One region of the Cupriavidus sp. PB-02 genome, then DNA from elsewhere that is predicted to be linked to it. Evidence: predicted binding sites of a transcription regulator. Region 1 holds the regulator's gene; the other holds the start of a gene.
The links. Region 1 encodes NrdR, which represses ribonucleotide reductase genes. Its sites were predicted from a motif close to CACNANATNTNGTG; they were not measured.

Region 1 (8,083 bases):
TATCGGACGGCGACGCTGAACGTTTCCTACTACAACCCCGACGTCACCTACCGCCCGTGGTTCGATCCGGCCAACAAGCTGGTCAACGCCGACCCGAAGCAGGCGTATTACAACCCGATGCTGACGGGCAAGGGCTCGATCGACCTGACCAGCGACAAGACGGTAGAGACATACTGGCTCAGCAATGACGGGAAGAGCTATTCAAAAAAAGAAGTCACTTTCTACCCCGCGCTCTACTACCGATACGATCCGACGCTCAGCAACTGCAACAAGACCACGTCGGACCTGGATTGCTTCAAGCGCTACGAGGTCAAGTCCGGATTCACCTTCCCGCACAACGGCAAGCGCACGGACTGCGCAGCGGCGACAAGCTGCACCTACGCAGAGGAAATCCAGAACTTCGCCAACTGGTTCCAGTACTACCGCTCGCGCATCCTGGCCATGCGCGCCGCGGTAGGGCAGGCGTTCGCGGGGCAGAACGAAGCCATCCGCGTGGGCTTTACCTCCATCAACGACGACACCGAGTCGGGCACTTCGACCTACGCCGGCATCCGCCGCGCGGTGGCGCCCTTCGATACCACCAACAAGCCCCAGTTCTACCAGGACTTCTACAGCCTGGGCATTAGCGCCAACGGCACGCCGCTGCTCGGTGGGATGGAGACTGTAGGCAAGTACTTCCAGAACAACGCCCAGCCGTGGACGGAGCCCGGTAGCACCAAGGAAAGCGCCTGCCGCGCCAGCTACCACATCTTGTCGACCGATGGTTACTATTCGGACAGCACCTCGGTCGGCAATATCGATAACAACAAGGGATCGAAGATTTCGCCGGTGTCGGGCACGGCTTACCAATACCAGCCGGTGACGCCGTACAAGGACGACTACTCCAACACGCTCGCCGACGCGGCGATGAAGTACTGGGTCAATGACCTGCGCACGACCGAGAACCGCGTGCCGACCAATGCCCGCGACGAAGCCTTCTGGCAGCACCTGGTCACGTTCACACTGGGGCTCGGCGTCAAGGGGTCGCTGGAGTCGGATCCGAACAACCAGCCGAGCAACCCCAATGCCTCGCGCAGTGACGTGCTTGATGCCATCCTGGCCAAGCTGAAGGCGGGCACGATTTCCTGGCCCAAGGCGTCCAGCAGCGACCAGACCAAGATCGATGACCTCTGGCACGCGGCGGTCAACACGCGCGGCGACAACTACAGCGCCGGCGATGCTACCGGCCTTGCCGAGGCGCTGAACAACGCACTGACGCAGATCGCCTCGCGCAGCGGCTCGTCGTCATCGGCCGCGACCAACTCGACCACGCTGAACACCGATACCGCGCTGTTCCTGACGCGCTTCCGCTCCGGGGCCTGGACCGGCGAGCTGCTGTCGCAGAGCTTTAACGCGACCGATCGCACCTTCTCGATCCAGAACTGGAACGCGTACCAGAAGATGCCCGCTGCCGCGTCGCGCAAAATCTATACATGGTCGCCGGGCGGCACCGCTCCCGTCGGCAAGCCCTTCACCTGGGCCAGCGACAGCGATGCTTCGCTGTCCACCGCGCAGAAGACCGCGCTGGGCGGCGACAAGGCCATCGTCTCCTACCTGCGCGGCGATACCACGCTGGAGAAGCGCAACGGCGGCAAATACCGCGACCGCGTGACCGACAACGGCAGCGGCAGCGCGGTGTCCAACGTGCTGGGCGATATCGTCAACTCCTCGCCGATCTACGTGAAGGCGGCGGACGCCGGCTACGACTACCTGAAGGCAGACGGCGGCGGCAGCTACTTCTCCTTCCTCGCCAACAACCGCACCAACCGCAGGCCGATGATCTATGTCGGCGCCAACGACGGCATGCTGCACGGCTTCGATGCGCTGACCGGCGTCGAGAAGTTCGCCTACCTGCCCAACCAGGCGATCGTCGGCACCAACTCGGTCAAGGCGCTGGCCTCGCCGGACTATGTCCACCGCTTCTTCGTCGATGCCACGCCGAGCGCCGGCGATGTCTTTATCCCCAGCGGCTCCGGAAGTACGGCCAGCTGGCGCACGGTGCTGGTGGGCGGCATGGGGGCAGGAGGCAAGGGCATGTTCGCACTCGACGTGACCGACCCGGCGAACTTCGACGAGAAGAAGGTCATGTGGGAGATCGCCGGCGATACCGAGGCCGACCTGGGCTACACCATCGGCACGCCGGTGATCGGGCGCGTCAACAGCGGCAAGTGGGTGGCGATCTTCGGCAACGGCTATGAGAGCAGCTCTGGCAAGGCCGTGCTTTATATCGTCGACCTGGCGAACCCATTCGCCACCGGCGGCATCCAGAAGATCTATGCCGATCCCAAGGAAACCACGGCTACCGGCAACGGCAACGGCCTGAGCAGCCCGGAAGTGGTCTATGACGACAACCTGACCATCCAGGCCGTCTATGCCGGCGACCTGAAGGGCCGGCTGTGGAAGTTCGACCTGTCCGGCGCCAACCCGTCGGCATGGGCCGCGCGCATGGGTACCACGCAGGGCGCGCCGCTGTTCACCGCGGTGAGCGCGTCCAACGTGGCCCAGCCGATCACGGCGGCACCGACCGCGCTGATCAATCCCAAGGACCCGAACAAGGGCTTCCTGCTGACCTTCGGCACCGGCCGCTTCTACGATGCCGCCGACACCGCCGCCACCGGCTACAACTCGGTCTACGGCGTGTGGGACAACAATGTCTCGTCGGCCACGCGCGGCAACCTGCGCGCGCAGGCGCTGGCCACCGGCTCGATGATGGTGGACGGGGCAGCGCGCACGGTATTCACGCTCAGCAGCAACACCATCGACTACACCACGCAGCGCGGCTGGTATATCGACCTGCTGGCCCAGGGCGAGCGCGTGGTGGTAAAGCCCAAGGTGGATGCGGAACGGCTGGTGGTCACCACGCTGACACCGTCCACCGATGAATGCGTGGGTGGCATCAGCTCCAACCTGTTCGACTTTGCCGCGCTGACCGGCGGGGCGCTGACGTACTCTGTGCTCGACGTAAGCAGCGACGGCAAGATCGACGGTGACGACAGCCTGAAGATCAACAATAAGGTGCTGGTGGTGTCCGGTATTGCGCAGCAGGGCAATTTCGGTTCGACCATCTTCACCGGGGGCGGTGGCAGCAGCGACCACCTCAAGGTCGCCAGTGCCACCACCGGCGATGTGATCAGCGTGGTGGAGAAAGGCAATATCGCCCGCAACCGGCTGTCGTGGAGGCAGATATCCCAATGACGAACCGCTTCCGCAACCGCCGCGGCATGCGCGGCGTGACGCTGATCGAGCTGATGGTGACGGTGGTGATCCTGGGCATCATCGCCTCGGTCGCCATCCCCAATTACACCGAGTATATGCGGCGCGGCTACCGCACCGATGCGCGCGGCATGATGACCGAGGCGGCGCAGCAGCTCGAGCGCTTCCGCTCGGTCAACGGCCGCTATGACCAGACCCCGGCCGGCGTGGCGTTCGCGCTGCCGGCGGCACTGCGGACTTCGCCGCGCGACAGCAACCGGGTGCGCTACAACATCTCGATCGTGGCCAATACGCTGACGGCAAATGGCTACTGGCTGCAGGCGGTACCGGTGGATGCGGCGGACGCGTGCGGCATCTACCTGCTCGACCAGGCGGGCGCGCGGCTGAACACGGTCGGGGCCAACCCGGCCGTGTACCTGCAGAACTGCTGGGAGCGATAAGAGAGCGAGGGGGAGAGGCTAGCGCTTGCTGTTGCCCGCGGTCACTTCCGCGAGCACGTCGGAGAACTCCGACACATCCTCGAAGCTCCGGTACACCGAAGCAAAGCGGATATAGGCAATCTTGTCGAGCTTGCGCAGCTCGCGCATCACCAGTTCGCCGACCTGGCTGCTGGGGATTTCCTTCTCGCCCAGCGACAGCAGCTTTTCTTCGATGCGGGTGATGGCTTCATCGATGGCCTCGGCCGAGACCGGGCGCTTGCGCAGCGCCAGGCGCATCGAATCCTTCAGCTTGGCGCGCGTGTAGTCCACGCGCGAACCGTTTTTCTTGACGATGGCGGGGAAGAACAGCTCGATCCGCTCATAGGTGGTGAAGCGGCGATCGCAGGCCTCGCAGCGGCGGCGCCGGCGCACGGCATCGCCGTCTTCCGACATGCGCGTGTCGAGTACCTGGGTATTGGAATGACCGCAAAAGGGACATTTCATGCCGACCACCTTCAGTTGAACCCCGTCGCCTTGTCCGTATTGTCGTTCTGCGGTGGCGGGGGCGGGTTGGCCAGGCCCGCAAGCCGGGCGCCGGATGAAGGCGTGGCTTGCGGGGCTGCCGGCCGCCCCACGACATGCGGGGGCGGCCTTGATGCATCAGCCGTAGACCGGGAAACGCTTGGTCAGGGCGGCCACCTGCTCGCGCACGCTGGCGATGTTCGCTGCGTCGTGCGGGTTGTCCAGCACATCGGCGATCAGGTTGCCGACGACGCGGGCTTCTTCTTCCTTGAAGCCGCGCGTGGTCATGGCCGGCGAGCCCAGGCGGATGCCCGAGGTCACGAACGGCTTTTCCGGATCGTTGGGGATGGCGTTCTTGTTGACGGTGATATGCGCCTCGCCCAGGATGCGCTCGGCTTCCTTGCCGGTGATGTTCTTGGCGCGCAGGTCGACCAGCATCACGTGGCTTTCGGTGCGGCCCGAGACGATGCGCAGGCCGCGCGCGATCAGGGTCTCGGCCAGCACGGCGGCATTCTTCACCACTTGCTGCTGGTATTCCTTGAACTCGGGGGTCAGCGCTTCCTTGAACGCCACCGCCTTGCCAGCGATCACGTGCATCAGCGGGCCGCCCTGGATGCCGGGGAAGATCGCCGAGTTGATGGCCTTCTCGTGCTCGGCCTTCATCAGGATCACGCCGCCGCGTGGGCCGCGCAGGCTCTTGTGCGTGGTGGTGGTGACGAAGTCGGCGTGCGGCACCGGGTTCGGGTAGACGCCCGCGGCGATCAGGCCGGCGTAGTGGGCCATGTCGACCATGAAGTAAGCGCCGATCGACTTCGCGACCTTGCTGATGCGCTCGAAGTCGATGCGCAGTGCGAAGGCCGAGGCACCGGCGATGATCAGCTTGGGCTTCTTCTCTTGCGCCAGCTTTTCCAGTGCATCGTAGTCGATGTCTTCCTGGGCGTTCAGGCCGTAGCTGACCACGTTGAACCACTTGCCGCTCATGTTCAGGGCCATGCCGTGGGTCAGGTGGCCGCCTTCGGCCAGGCTCATGCCCATGATGGTGTCGCCCGGCTTGAGCATGGCGAAGAACACGCCCTGGTTGGCTTGCGAGCCCGAGTTGGGCTGCACGTTGGCGGCTTCGGCGCCGAACAGCTGCTTGACGCGGTCAATGGCCAGCTGCTCGACGACGTCGACGTATTCGCAACCGCCGTAGTAGCGCTTGCCGGGGTAGCCCTCGGCGTACTTGTTGGTCAGCTGCGAACCCTGCGCGGCCATCACGGCCGGCGACGTGTAGTTTTCGGAAGCGATCAGCTCGATGTGATCTTCCTGGCGCTGGTTTTCCTTCTGGATGGCGGCAAAGACCTCGGGGTCGATCTGGTCGATCGTAAAACGGCTGCGTTCGAACATGGCGAAACTCGTCTGAAAAAAGGGAATCCGATTAGCGCATCGGGGGTAGGGCGCGCGGGGAAGGCTGATGGCGTCCGGTACCGGCGGTTCTATATAAGACCGTCGCTACAGGGCGCACCCTGCTTCCCATTCGCTGCCCAGGCGAGCGGCAGGCGTCTGAACTTCACGCCAGAGAACTTGCGCTTCCTCGTGGTAGTGCCCACTGACATCGCCAGTCGCGCAAGATGGAATGGTTGCGCGCAGTGTAGCGCGGAGAGTGCGCCCGCCGCAAGCCGTCGGCCCGCCAGCCAAGCCCTGGCAAGGGCTGGCCAGCAACTTGCTGTTGCAAACTAGTCGTGCGGGTTTACACGAAGCGCCGGCGCTCTCCGTTACAATCGCGGCCATGACAAACTTTGTCTGGACCCTGCGGGTGTACTGGGAAGACACCGACGCGGGCGGCGTAGTGTTCTACGCCAACTATCTGAAGTTCTTCGAACGAGCCCGCACCGAGTGGCTGCGCTCGCTCGGCATCGAACAGCAGGCGCTCGCCGACGAGGCGGGCGTGGTGTTTATCGTCCGCAGCACTGCGGTGGACTACAATGCGCCCGCCCGGCTGGACGACCAGCTCGATATCCGCACGCGCATCGACCGGGTCGGACCGGCCTCGGTCCAGTTCACCCAGGAAGCCTGGCGCGCCGAGCTGTTGCTGGCCACCGGCGCCATTCGCGTTGGATGTGTCGATCGAAGCACTTTCCGTCCCGCCCCGATTCCCGCCCCCGTCCTAGCTACCATCAAGTCCGCCCGATGAATCCCGTGACCGTCACACAAGACATGTCGATCATTACGCTGGTGCTCCACGCCAGCCTGCTGGCACAGGCCGTCATGGTGCTGTTGCTCGTCATGTCGCTGTTTTCGTGGACCTATATCTTCCGCAAGCACCTGGCGGTGCGCTCGGCGCGAACCCAGACCGAGGGGTTCGAGCGCGACTTCTGGGCCGGCGGCGACCTGCAGGCGCTATATAACAGTGCTGTCAACAACCGCCACAACACCGGCGCGCTGGAACGGATCTTCGAATCCGGCATGGGCGAGTTCCTGAAGGCACGCGAGCGCGGCAACGAAGCCGGCGCGCTGCTCGACGCGGCCCGTCGCGCCATGCGCGCAGCCTACCAGCGCGAGATGGACGTGCTCGAGTCGCACCTGCCGTTCCTGGCATCGGTCGGCTCGGTCAGCCCGTATATCGGCCTGTTCGGCACGGTGTGGGGGATCATGAATGCGTTCCGTGGTCTGTCGAATGTGCAGCAGGCGACGCTCGCCTCGGTGGCCCCCGGCATCGCCGAAGCGCTGGTAGCCACGGCCATCGGCCTGTTCGCGGCCATCCCGGCGGTGATCGCCTATAACCGCTACGCCACGGAGATCGACCGCCTGGCGATCCGGTTCGAGAGCTTCATGGAAGAGTTCCTGAACATCCTGCAACGCCAGGCCCGCTAACCGAATCTAATACAAACGGTCCGGGCGCAAGCCCGGACCGGTGTTTCCAGGAGTCCTGCAATGGCAGCCATTCAGCGCCGCGGCGGCTCGCGCCGCCGGGCAAGCGCCGACATCAATGTCGTGCCATATATCGACGTCATGCTCGTGCTGCTGGTCATCTTCATGGTGGCGGCGCCGATCGTGAGTCCTGCCACCGTGGACCTGCCCACCGTGGCCAACGCCACGCCGCAGCAGAAGGCGCCGCCGATCGTGGTCACCGTGCACGAGAGCGGCCAGCTCACCGCGCGCGGCAAGGACAACGCCGGCAATGCCTTCGAGCGCAAGCTCGACAAGCAGGGCCTGCTCGACTTCGTGCACCAGCGCCAGAACGAGAATCCCGACCAGCCGGTGGTGATCGCCGCCGACCGCTCGGTCAAGTACGAGGCGGTGCTCGACGTGATGTCGATCCTGAAGGCCGACGGCATCAAGCGCGTCGGCCTGATGGTCAAGTCCAAGACCTCCTGACGCATTGAAGCGCCTATCTGATTGCCATTGCGATTGCCGTTGCGCCCGATGAATACCGTCGCCGCCTATCCCTACCAGCCGGTCAAGGAGCGAGGAACCCTGCGTTCCTTCCTGTTCGCGCTCGTCATGCACCTGCTGCTGGGCATCGTGCTGTATTACGGCGTGCGCTGGCAGAGCAGCACGCCGGTCGGCGCCGAGGCCGAGCTGTGGGAAGAAATCCCCGCTGCCACAGCGCCGCCGCCGCCGCCCGAGCCTGAGCCGGTGGTGCAGCCTCGCCCGGTGCCGCCGCCGCCCCAGGTGAAGAGCAAGGTCGAGGAAGACGCCGACATCGCGCTCGAGCGCCAGAAGCGCCGAGCCGAAGCGGCTGCGCGTGAAGAGGCCGAGCGCAAGGAAGCAGCCGCCCGCAAGGAAGCGGAGCGCAAGGAGGCCGAGCGCAAGGAGGCCGAGCGCAAGGAAGCCGCCCGCAAGGAAGACGAGCGGCGCGAGGCCGAGCGCAAGGAAGCGCAGCGCAAGGACGACGCGAAGAAGAAGGC
Region 2 (8,083 bases), 450 kb from region 1:
TGTGGCTGCTGCGCTCGGGCACCGACCCCGACTACTTCTCGCCGCACGAGGTGGCATGGTCGTTGCACACGCTGCTCGGCGGGACGACTAACTCGCGCATCGACGCCCACTTCAACGATCTTGGCTTCAGGAACCCCATCCCGCCCGGGCAGACCCGCGCCGGCCTGCTGTTCACCAACCCCGATTTCGTCACGAAGTTCGTCAATGTCGATCTCTTCGGCAGCGATGCCCTGATACCTTTCACGCTGTATCTGCAGGTGCCAGACGACGAGCCCTCTATGGCGGTATCGCGGTCGCCGCTCACATTCCGCTACCCCGAATCCGACATCCGGAACTACACCGACCTGGCGGCGCTGTGGGCCGCACTTGAGACGCTGCCAGCCTGCGCCACGGATGCAAGCGGCGCCGTTCTGGGCGATCCATTGAACGCGGTGATTGTCGGCGATATCAACGACATCAGCTCAGCGGCAGTGCGTCGAAACTACCGGCGCAATCTGCGCCAGACCGACCTCCCTCAGCGGGTGTTCGACCGTCAGCCGGATGTAGTCACGCGCAAGCAGGCGCAGGCCGGAGCACCAGCGATCTGGGTACGCGGATGGCTCACGCCCATTCGGTTCCAGGGGCAACCTGTCTTCGTCGCGCAGGTCGGACGCCCCGTCGGCGGGCGTTTCGCGCGCGCTGACGACCAATCCGTGCGCCTGCAAAGTGACGTCGATGAGGCCAGAAATCTTTTTGTCCAGGACATGATGTATTCGGGCGGTCTGGAAAAGCTCGGCTTCGTGTCTGGCGTCGGTGCTGCTTCGCTGCAACGTCCGCGGACGACTCTGGGTTATGCGACCTACCACACCGACGGGTTACGTGCCGTTCTGTTCTTCGCGACCCGTCCGCTCAGCTTTTCGAATGTGCAGTTTCTCGACTGGGTGCCCTATCTTGAGCAGCGAGAGCATTTCCAAAGCGAGGAGAGCGAGGATGCAGCCCGACACGCTGAACACTGAATCCCAAGCCGACGACGCGACGCCGGCGTTCCGCGTGATCCGTGCATGGTTGGCAAGCTTCGCGTGCTCGACGGCGCTCGCGGCGAGCCTTGTGCTCGGTGCATGCGCATCGAAGCCGCTCGCCCCCTATTCGACCGATACGCCACCGCTCGTGCTGGTGCCGGCGCCCCTCGCCGGGGTGGCGGACAAGCGGGGGCGCTTTCGCGAGATCTACTGTGCCGTGCTCCAGACCCGTGGCCCGGCCCTTCCCGATTACCGTCCTTGCGACGAGGCACTGACCCGTGTGGCTACCGAACCTGCCGGCACGGGCAACCCCGTCGAACTCGGTCCATCGAAACGGCATCTCATTGCAGCGGTCGTGGCTGGCATTGGGTACGAATGCTTCAAGCCCTGGCTGGATCCGCCGGGAACTGTCGCAACCCATCTGCGCGAGTTCGGCTATGATGCGACGATGATCACCGTCGACGCGCTTTCGGGTTCGACGAACAACGCCCGCCAGATCCGCGATGCGATCATGGCCATGCCGCTCGCGGTCGACGAACCGCGCATTGTATTGATCGGCTATTCGAAGGGCGCACCCGATATCCTCGAGGCTGTCGTCACGTACCCCGAGATTCGAAGCCGTGTCGCTGCCGTGGTCAGCGCGGCGGGCGCTGTCGGCGGGTCGCCGCTCGCCAATGATGCTGAGCAGTATCAGGCCGACTTGCTGCGGCACTTCCCGGGTGCGACGTGCTCGTCGGGAGACGGCGGGGCGGTGGAGAGTTTGCGGCCTCAGACCCGCAAGGCATGGCTTGCGCAGCATCCGCTTCCATACGATCTGCCTATCTACTCGATCGTCACGTTCCCGCAGCCAGAGCGCATTTCGTCGATTCTCAAATCAAGCTACAACAAGCTGTCCCGCATCGACGCGCGCAACGACAGCCAGATGATTTTCTATGACCAGATCGTGCCGGGGAGTACGCTCCTGGGCTACGTCAACGCTGACCATTGGGCGCTCGCCGTGCCCATCGCGCGGACACATGACACGATCGGATCGCTGTTCGTCACGCAAAACGCCTATCCGCGGGAGGCGCTGGCAGAGGCTGTGCTCCGTTTCATCGAGGAAGATGCGGCAGTGCCAGCGAGCCATGTTCCTGCCTCCGTGCGTAAGTGGCCGGCGGACTGAGCAAACAGGAGTCAACGTTGTGGACTCTACAAGATCTGCCCGAACGGAAACTGGGCCGTCCCGGCGTGCCACATCCGGATAGCCCACGCCCATGCATTACTGATCGATGCGACCGTAGGCTGTCCGCTTGACATCAGTTTGCGTTCTCGGTGGGAGACAGGTATGGCGGGCGACCAGCCCAACGTAATCCGAACATGAGGGTCCGTTGACGGAGTGGAGCGGTCGTATGAATGAACGCATGACCGCGCCGATAGCAGCCATTTCGCCATTTTTGAGTCGTAGCCAAAAGAAATGGGAGCCTCAGCTCCCATTTCTAGTTCTTGCATGACAGCAGGATGTCTGCCGCTGCTGCCTCAATCCCAGCTCAACGCCCCGCCAGTCTGATACTCAATAACCCGAGTCTCGAAGAAGTTCCGTTCCTTCTTCAGATCGATCATCTCAGACATCCACGGGAACGGGTTCTCTTCGTTCGGGAACAGTTGGTCAAGACCAATCTGCTGGCACCGACGATTGCAGATGAAGCGCAGGTAAGACTTGAACATCGGCGCATTCAACCCCAACACCCCACGCGGCATCGTGTCCTCAGCGTAGCGGTATTCGAGGTCAACCGCTTTCTTGAACAACTCAGTAATCTCAGCCTTAAACTCCGCCGTCCACAGATGCGGATTCTCCAGCTTGATCTGGTTGATCAGGTCGATACCAAAATTGCAGTGCAGCGACTCATCCCGCAGGATGTACTGATACTGCTCAGCAGCCCCGGTCATCTTGTTCTGCCGCCCCATCGCTAGGATCTGCGTAAAGCCCACATAGAAGAACAGCCCTTCCATGATGCAGGCAAACACGATCAGCGACTTCAGCAGCTTCTGGTCATTCTCCGGCGTACCGGTCTTGAACGACGGATCCGTCAGCGTGTCGATGAATGGGATCAGGAACTCGTCCTTGTCGCGGATCGACTGCACTTCGTGGTACGCGTTGAAGATCTCGGCTTCATTCAGGCCAAGCGACTCAACGATGTACTGGTAGGCGTGCGTGTGGATGGCCTCTTCAAACGCCTGGCGCAGCAGGTACTGGCGGCATTCCGGCGCCGTGATCTGGCGGTAGGTGCCCAGCACGATGTTGTTGGCGGCCAGCGAGTCGGCGGTGACGAAGAAGCCGAGGTTGCGCTTGATGATGCGGCGCTCGTCTTCGGTCAGGCCGTTGGGGTCTTTCCACAGGGCGATGTCGCGGGACATGTTGATTTCCTGCGGCATCCAGTGGTTGGCGCAGCCGGCCAGGTACTTTTCCCACGCCCACTTGTACTTGAACGGGACGAGCTGGTTGACGTCGGTGGAGCCGTTGATGACTCGCTTGTCGGCGGCGTTGACGCGGCGGTTGCTTTGCAGGGCGGCGGCGTTGGGATTGTTGCCCAGGATGCCGGGCTGCGTGGCGGCGGGCGGCAGGACGCCTTGCTGGTCGGCCGTGGTGGCGGCAGCGGGTTGCAGGGCAGGCTGCGGGGCAGCTTGCGGGGTGGCTTGAACGTCGTCGTCCCAGCTCAGCATGATGTGATTCTCCGTGATTCGTGGTGGCTGGCTAGGGGGCCAGCAATGGGCGGCAGCACTTCGTTGAGGCGCCGGCCCTCTCCCCCGGCCCCTCTCCCGCGAGCGGGAGAGGGGAGCAAACCGAGGGGTTAGGTAGGACTTACTGGCAGGCTTCGCACTCTTCGAAGCCGGGGTCGCCCGGGCGCATCGTGCAAACCGCGCCCTCGGCTTCCGGCATGACCGGGGCCGAAGCGGCCGCTGCGTCCAGTGCCGAGCCGTTGTCGCTACCCGACGACACCGCATTCAGCGAACCGCGCGACACGGTCGACTTCTCCACGTGCGTGGCAGCCATCGTGCGCAGGTAGTACGTGGTCTTCAGGCCGCGTACCCATGCCAGCTTGTAGGTGTCATCCAGCTTCTTGCCCGATGCACCAGCCATGTAGATGTTCAGCGACTGGGCCTGGTCGATCCACTTCTGGCGGCGGCTTGCAGCCTCCACCAGCCAGGTCGGCTCGACTTCGAACGCGGTGGCGTAGATGTCGCGCAGGTCTTGCGGGATGCGGTCGATACGAGCCAGCGAGCCGTCGAAGTACTTCAGGTCGGCAACCATCACCTCGTCCCACAGGCCGCGTTCCTTCAGGTCGCGCACCAGGTAGTCGTTGACCACGGTGAACTCGCCCGACAGGTTGGACTTGACGTACAGGTTCTGGAAGGTCGGCTCGATGCAAGCGGACACGCCGATGATGTTCGAAATGGTCGCGGTCGGGGCGATCGCGATGCAGTTCGAGTTGCGCATGCCGTGTTGCTTGATGCGGCCGCGCAGCGCGTCCCAGTCCATCGTGCTGGACAGGTCCACTTCCAGGTAGCCGCCGCGCTCTTCGGCCAGCAGCTTGAGCGAGTCTTGCGGCAGGATGCCACGGTCCCACAGCGAGCCTTCGTAGGTGCTGTAGCGGCCGCGCTCTTCAGCCAGCTCGGTCGAAGCCTGGTAGGCGTAGTAGCACACCGCTTCCATCGAGGTGTCGGCGAACTGCACCGCGGCCTTGCTGGAGTACGGGGTGCGCAGCACGTGCAGGCAGTCCTGGAAGCCCATGATGCCCATGCCGACCGGGCGGTGGCGCAGGTTGGAATTGCGCGCCTTCTCGACCGCGTAGTAGTTGATGTCGATGACGTTGTCGAGCATGCGCATCGCAGTGCGGACGGTCTTCTGCAGCTTGGCGTGATCGAGCGTGTAGGTGCCGTCGGCCTGCCTGGCCAGGTGGGCGACCAGGTTGACCGAGCCCAGGTTGCAGACGGCGATCTCGCTCTCGTTGGTGTTGAGCGTGATTTCCGTGCACAGGTTGGAGCTGTGGACGACGCCAACGTGCTGCTGCGGGCTGCGGATGTTGCAAGGATCCTTGAAGGTGATCCACGGGTGGCCGGTCTCGAACAGCATGCCCAGCATCTTGCGCCACAGTTGCAGCGCCGGCAGCTTCTTGAACAGCTTCAGTTCGCCGCTGGCGGCCTTGGCTTCATAGCCGAGGTAGGCCTTCTCGAATTCCTTGCCGACCTTGTCGTGCAGGTCCGGGCACGTGGCGGGCGAGAACAGCGTCCATTCGCCAGCTTCCATCACGCGCTTCATGAACAGGTCCGGAATCCAGTTGGCCGTGTTCATGTCGTGGGTGCGGCGGCGGTCGTCACCAGTGTTCTTGCGCAGTTCCAGGAACTCTTCGATGTCCAGGTGCCACGTTTCCAGGTAGGCGCAGACGGCGCCCTTGCGCTTGCCGCCCTGGTTCACGGCCACGGCGGTGTCGTTCACCACCTTCAGGAACGGCACCACGCCTTGCGACTTGCCGTTGGTGCCCTTGATGTGCGAGCCCAGCGCGCGCACGTTGGTCCAGTCATTGCCCAGGCCGCCGGCGAACTTGGACAGCAGCGCGTTTTCCTTCAGCGCTTCGTAGATGCCTTCCAGGTCGTCCGACACGGTGGTCAGGTAGCACGAAGACAGCTGCGAGCGGCGGGTGCCCGAGTTGAACAGCGTCGGCGTGGACGACATGAAGTCGAACGACGACAGCAGCTGGTAGAACTCGATAGCGCGGCCTTCGCGGTCCTTCTCGTTCAGCGCCAGGCCCATGGCCACGCGCATGAAGAAGGCCTGCGGCATTTCGATGCGGGTTTCATCGATATGCAGGAAGTAGCGGTCGTACAGGGTCTGCAGACCCAGGTAGTTGAACTGGAAGTCGCGGCCGGCGTCCAGCGCGGCGCCCAGGCGCGTCAGGTCGTAGGTGGCGAGCTTTTCGTCCAGCAGCTCGGCTTCGATGCCGCGGGCGATAAACTTGGGGAAGTACTCGGCGTAGCGGGCCGACATTTCCGACTGGGTCACTTCGGCACCCAGGATTTCCTTGCGGATGGTGTGCAGCAGGATACGAGCGGTGACCTGGCTGTAGGCCGGGTCCTTTTCGATCAGGGTACGTGCGGCCAGGATGGCGGAGTCGTACACCTGCGTCATCGGCACGCCGTCGTACAGGTTCTTCAGGGTTTCCTTCAGGATCGGCTCGGCGCTGACCGCATCGCCCAGGCCCGAGCAGGCGTTGTCGATCAGGGCGTGCAGTGCGGCGATGTCCAGCACGTGGGTCACGCCGCCGTCGGTCACGTTGACCGAGAAGCCGCCTTCCTGCACACGGGCCACTGCCTGCGCGCTAGCGCTGGCGCGCTCGTCCTTGCGCTTCTCGCGGTACAGCACGTAGGCGCGGGCCACTTCATGCTCGCCCGAGCGCATCAGCGCCAGTTCCACGTGGTCTTGCACGTCTTCAATATGGAAGGTGCCGCCGTTGGGGCGGCTGCGCAGCAATGCGCGGACCACGGTCTGGGTCAGTTGCTCGACCACTTCGCGCACGCGCGCTGAAGCGGCACCCTGCCCGCCGTTCACGGCGAGGAAGGCCTTGGTCATGGCCACGTTGATCTTGGACGGCTCGAAAGACACCACGGCGCCGTTGCGACGAATGATCTTGTGATCCGGGTAGTTCGTATTGGCGGCGTTGGCGGGGGTCTGCTGCGCGGTCGGTGCGATACCTGCAGCGCCACTCGCGCCCGTGGTGATTTCGTTCTGGGCCGTTTGCATGAGAACTCCTGTTTTTACCCTGGAAATAAGAGACAAAAGAGTCCCTGGCGAAATGCTGCGGAAAGAACATCCGCCCGGCCTAGGCCGGGCATGGACAAACTACCTCTGCGTGAACATTTCGCCAGGGACTCTTGTGATGCGCTGGCCCCGCGGTGGCGGCAAGACGGTGTCGCGATCTGCGCGACGGCCACCTCACACCTGGGCCGGCTCCCCGGTTTGACTACTAGATATAGTGGGTGCTGCTGAAAACTGGGCTAAGTATAGTGAAACGAATCCGAATGACCAGTCTTGACAAGCGCTTTTTCGGGGTCGGTGCCACGGATGCGGCAGCGCCACATGCCCGGGAGGCTAATACTCGCAAGGGTTTCGGCCAAACCGTTCGCAACCGCACATTATTGAAAAATTTTTTTGATTGTTGTGACGGTGCGATAGCCCCTCGCCGGCATGGGGCATGTGCGCCAGGACGGGGCACGCTGGCGTGATGGCAGACGTTACGAATCAGTCACCCGAGTCGGTCACCGGGCCGCAACGATACGGCAGCATAGCCGGCGGCAATGACACTTCTGTGGCAAAGCGCGCCCAGTCGAAATGCGGGCCGGGATCGGTCTTGCGCCCCGGGGCGATATCGCTGTGGCCGGCAATCGCCCGCACCGGGTAGGTGGCGAGCAGCGCCGGCACCAGTGCGGTCACGGTGTCGTACTGGGCGGGGGTGAATGGCAGGTCGTCGCAGCCTTCGATCTCGATGCCGATAGAAAAGTCATTGCAGCGCGCCCGGCCAAAGAAGTCCGATTGCCCCGCATGCCAGGCCCGCTGCGTACACGGTACGAACTGCACCAGCTCGCCCTGGCGCGTGACCAGGAAGTGAGCGGACACCTGCACCTGGTGGATGGTGGCGAAGAACGGGTGCTTGTCCGGGTCGAGCCGGTTCTGGAAGAAGGCTTCGATGTCGCCGCTGCCGAACTGGCCCGGCGGCAGGCTGATGTTGTGCAGCACCACCAGGTCGACCGCCATGCCTGGCGGGCGCTCGTCGAAATTGGGCGACGGCACGCGGCGCGCGGCGGGGACCCAGCCGTCGGCGTCGGGCAGGAAGCGGCGGCTGCGCTCCGGCAATGCGGGCAGCGCGGGCGTGGCGGCGCTGGTCATGACGTGCCCTCGGTAGCGTTCTCGCCCGCTCCCTCGGCGGCGCCGCGGTCGGCGGCGTCCATGGCCTCGCGGATGCCCAGCTGCTGGATGCGGTAGCGCAGCTGGCGCAGGTTCAGGCCCAGCAGCGGCGCCGCCGCGGTGCGGTTGAAGTTGGTTTGTGCCAGCG

Region 2: AC10V3_RS17885 (ribonucleoside-diphosphate reductase subunit alpha) is a predicted target of NrdR. The motif match lies at 6,996-7,009, and genes of this name have one in related genera.

What each region holds. Positions count from the first base shown of each region.
Region 1 covers NZ_CM177694.1:3,358,457-3,366,539, reverse strand. The annotation lists gene AC10V3_RS15765 (pilus assembly protein) at 1-3,234, shown strand, start outside; gene AC10V3_RS15760 (type IV pilin protein) at 3,231-3,692, shown strand; gene nrdR (transcriptional regulator NrdR) at 3,711-4,175, opposite strand; gene glyA (serine hydroxymethyltransferase) at 4,332-5,579, opposite strand; ZMP/ZTP riboswitch at 5,708-5,808, opposite strand; gene ybgC (tol-pal system-associated acyl-CoA thioesterase) at 5,962-6,366, shown strand; gene tolQ (protein TolQ) at 6,363-7,046, shown strand; gene tolR (protein TolR) at 7,107-7,550, shown strand; gene tolA (cell envelope integrity protein TolA) at 7,599-8,083, shown strand, end outside.
Region 2 covers NZ_CM177694.1:3,805,476-3,813,558, forward strand. The annotation lists gene AC10V3_RS17870 (LssY C-terminal domain-containing protein) at 1-995, shown strand, start outside; gene AC10V3_RS17875 (lipase family protein) at 970-2,160, shown strand; gene AC10V3_RS17880 (ribonucleotide-diphosphate reductase subunit beta) at 2,514-3,698, opposite strand; gene AC10V3_RS17885 (ribonucleoside-diphosphate reductase subunit alpha) at 3,838-6,774, opposite strand; gene ampD (1,6-anhydro-N-acetylmuramyl-L-alanine amidase AmpD) at 7,273-7,917, opposite strand; gene AC10V3_RS17895 (sigma-54-dependent transcriptional regulator) at 7,914-8,083, opposite strand, start outside.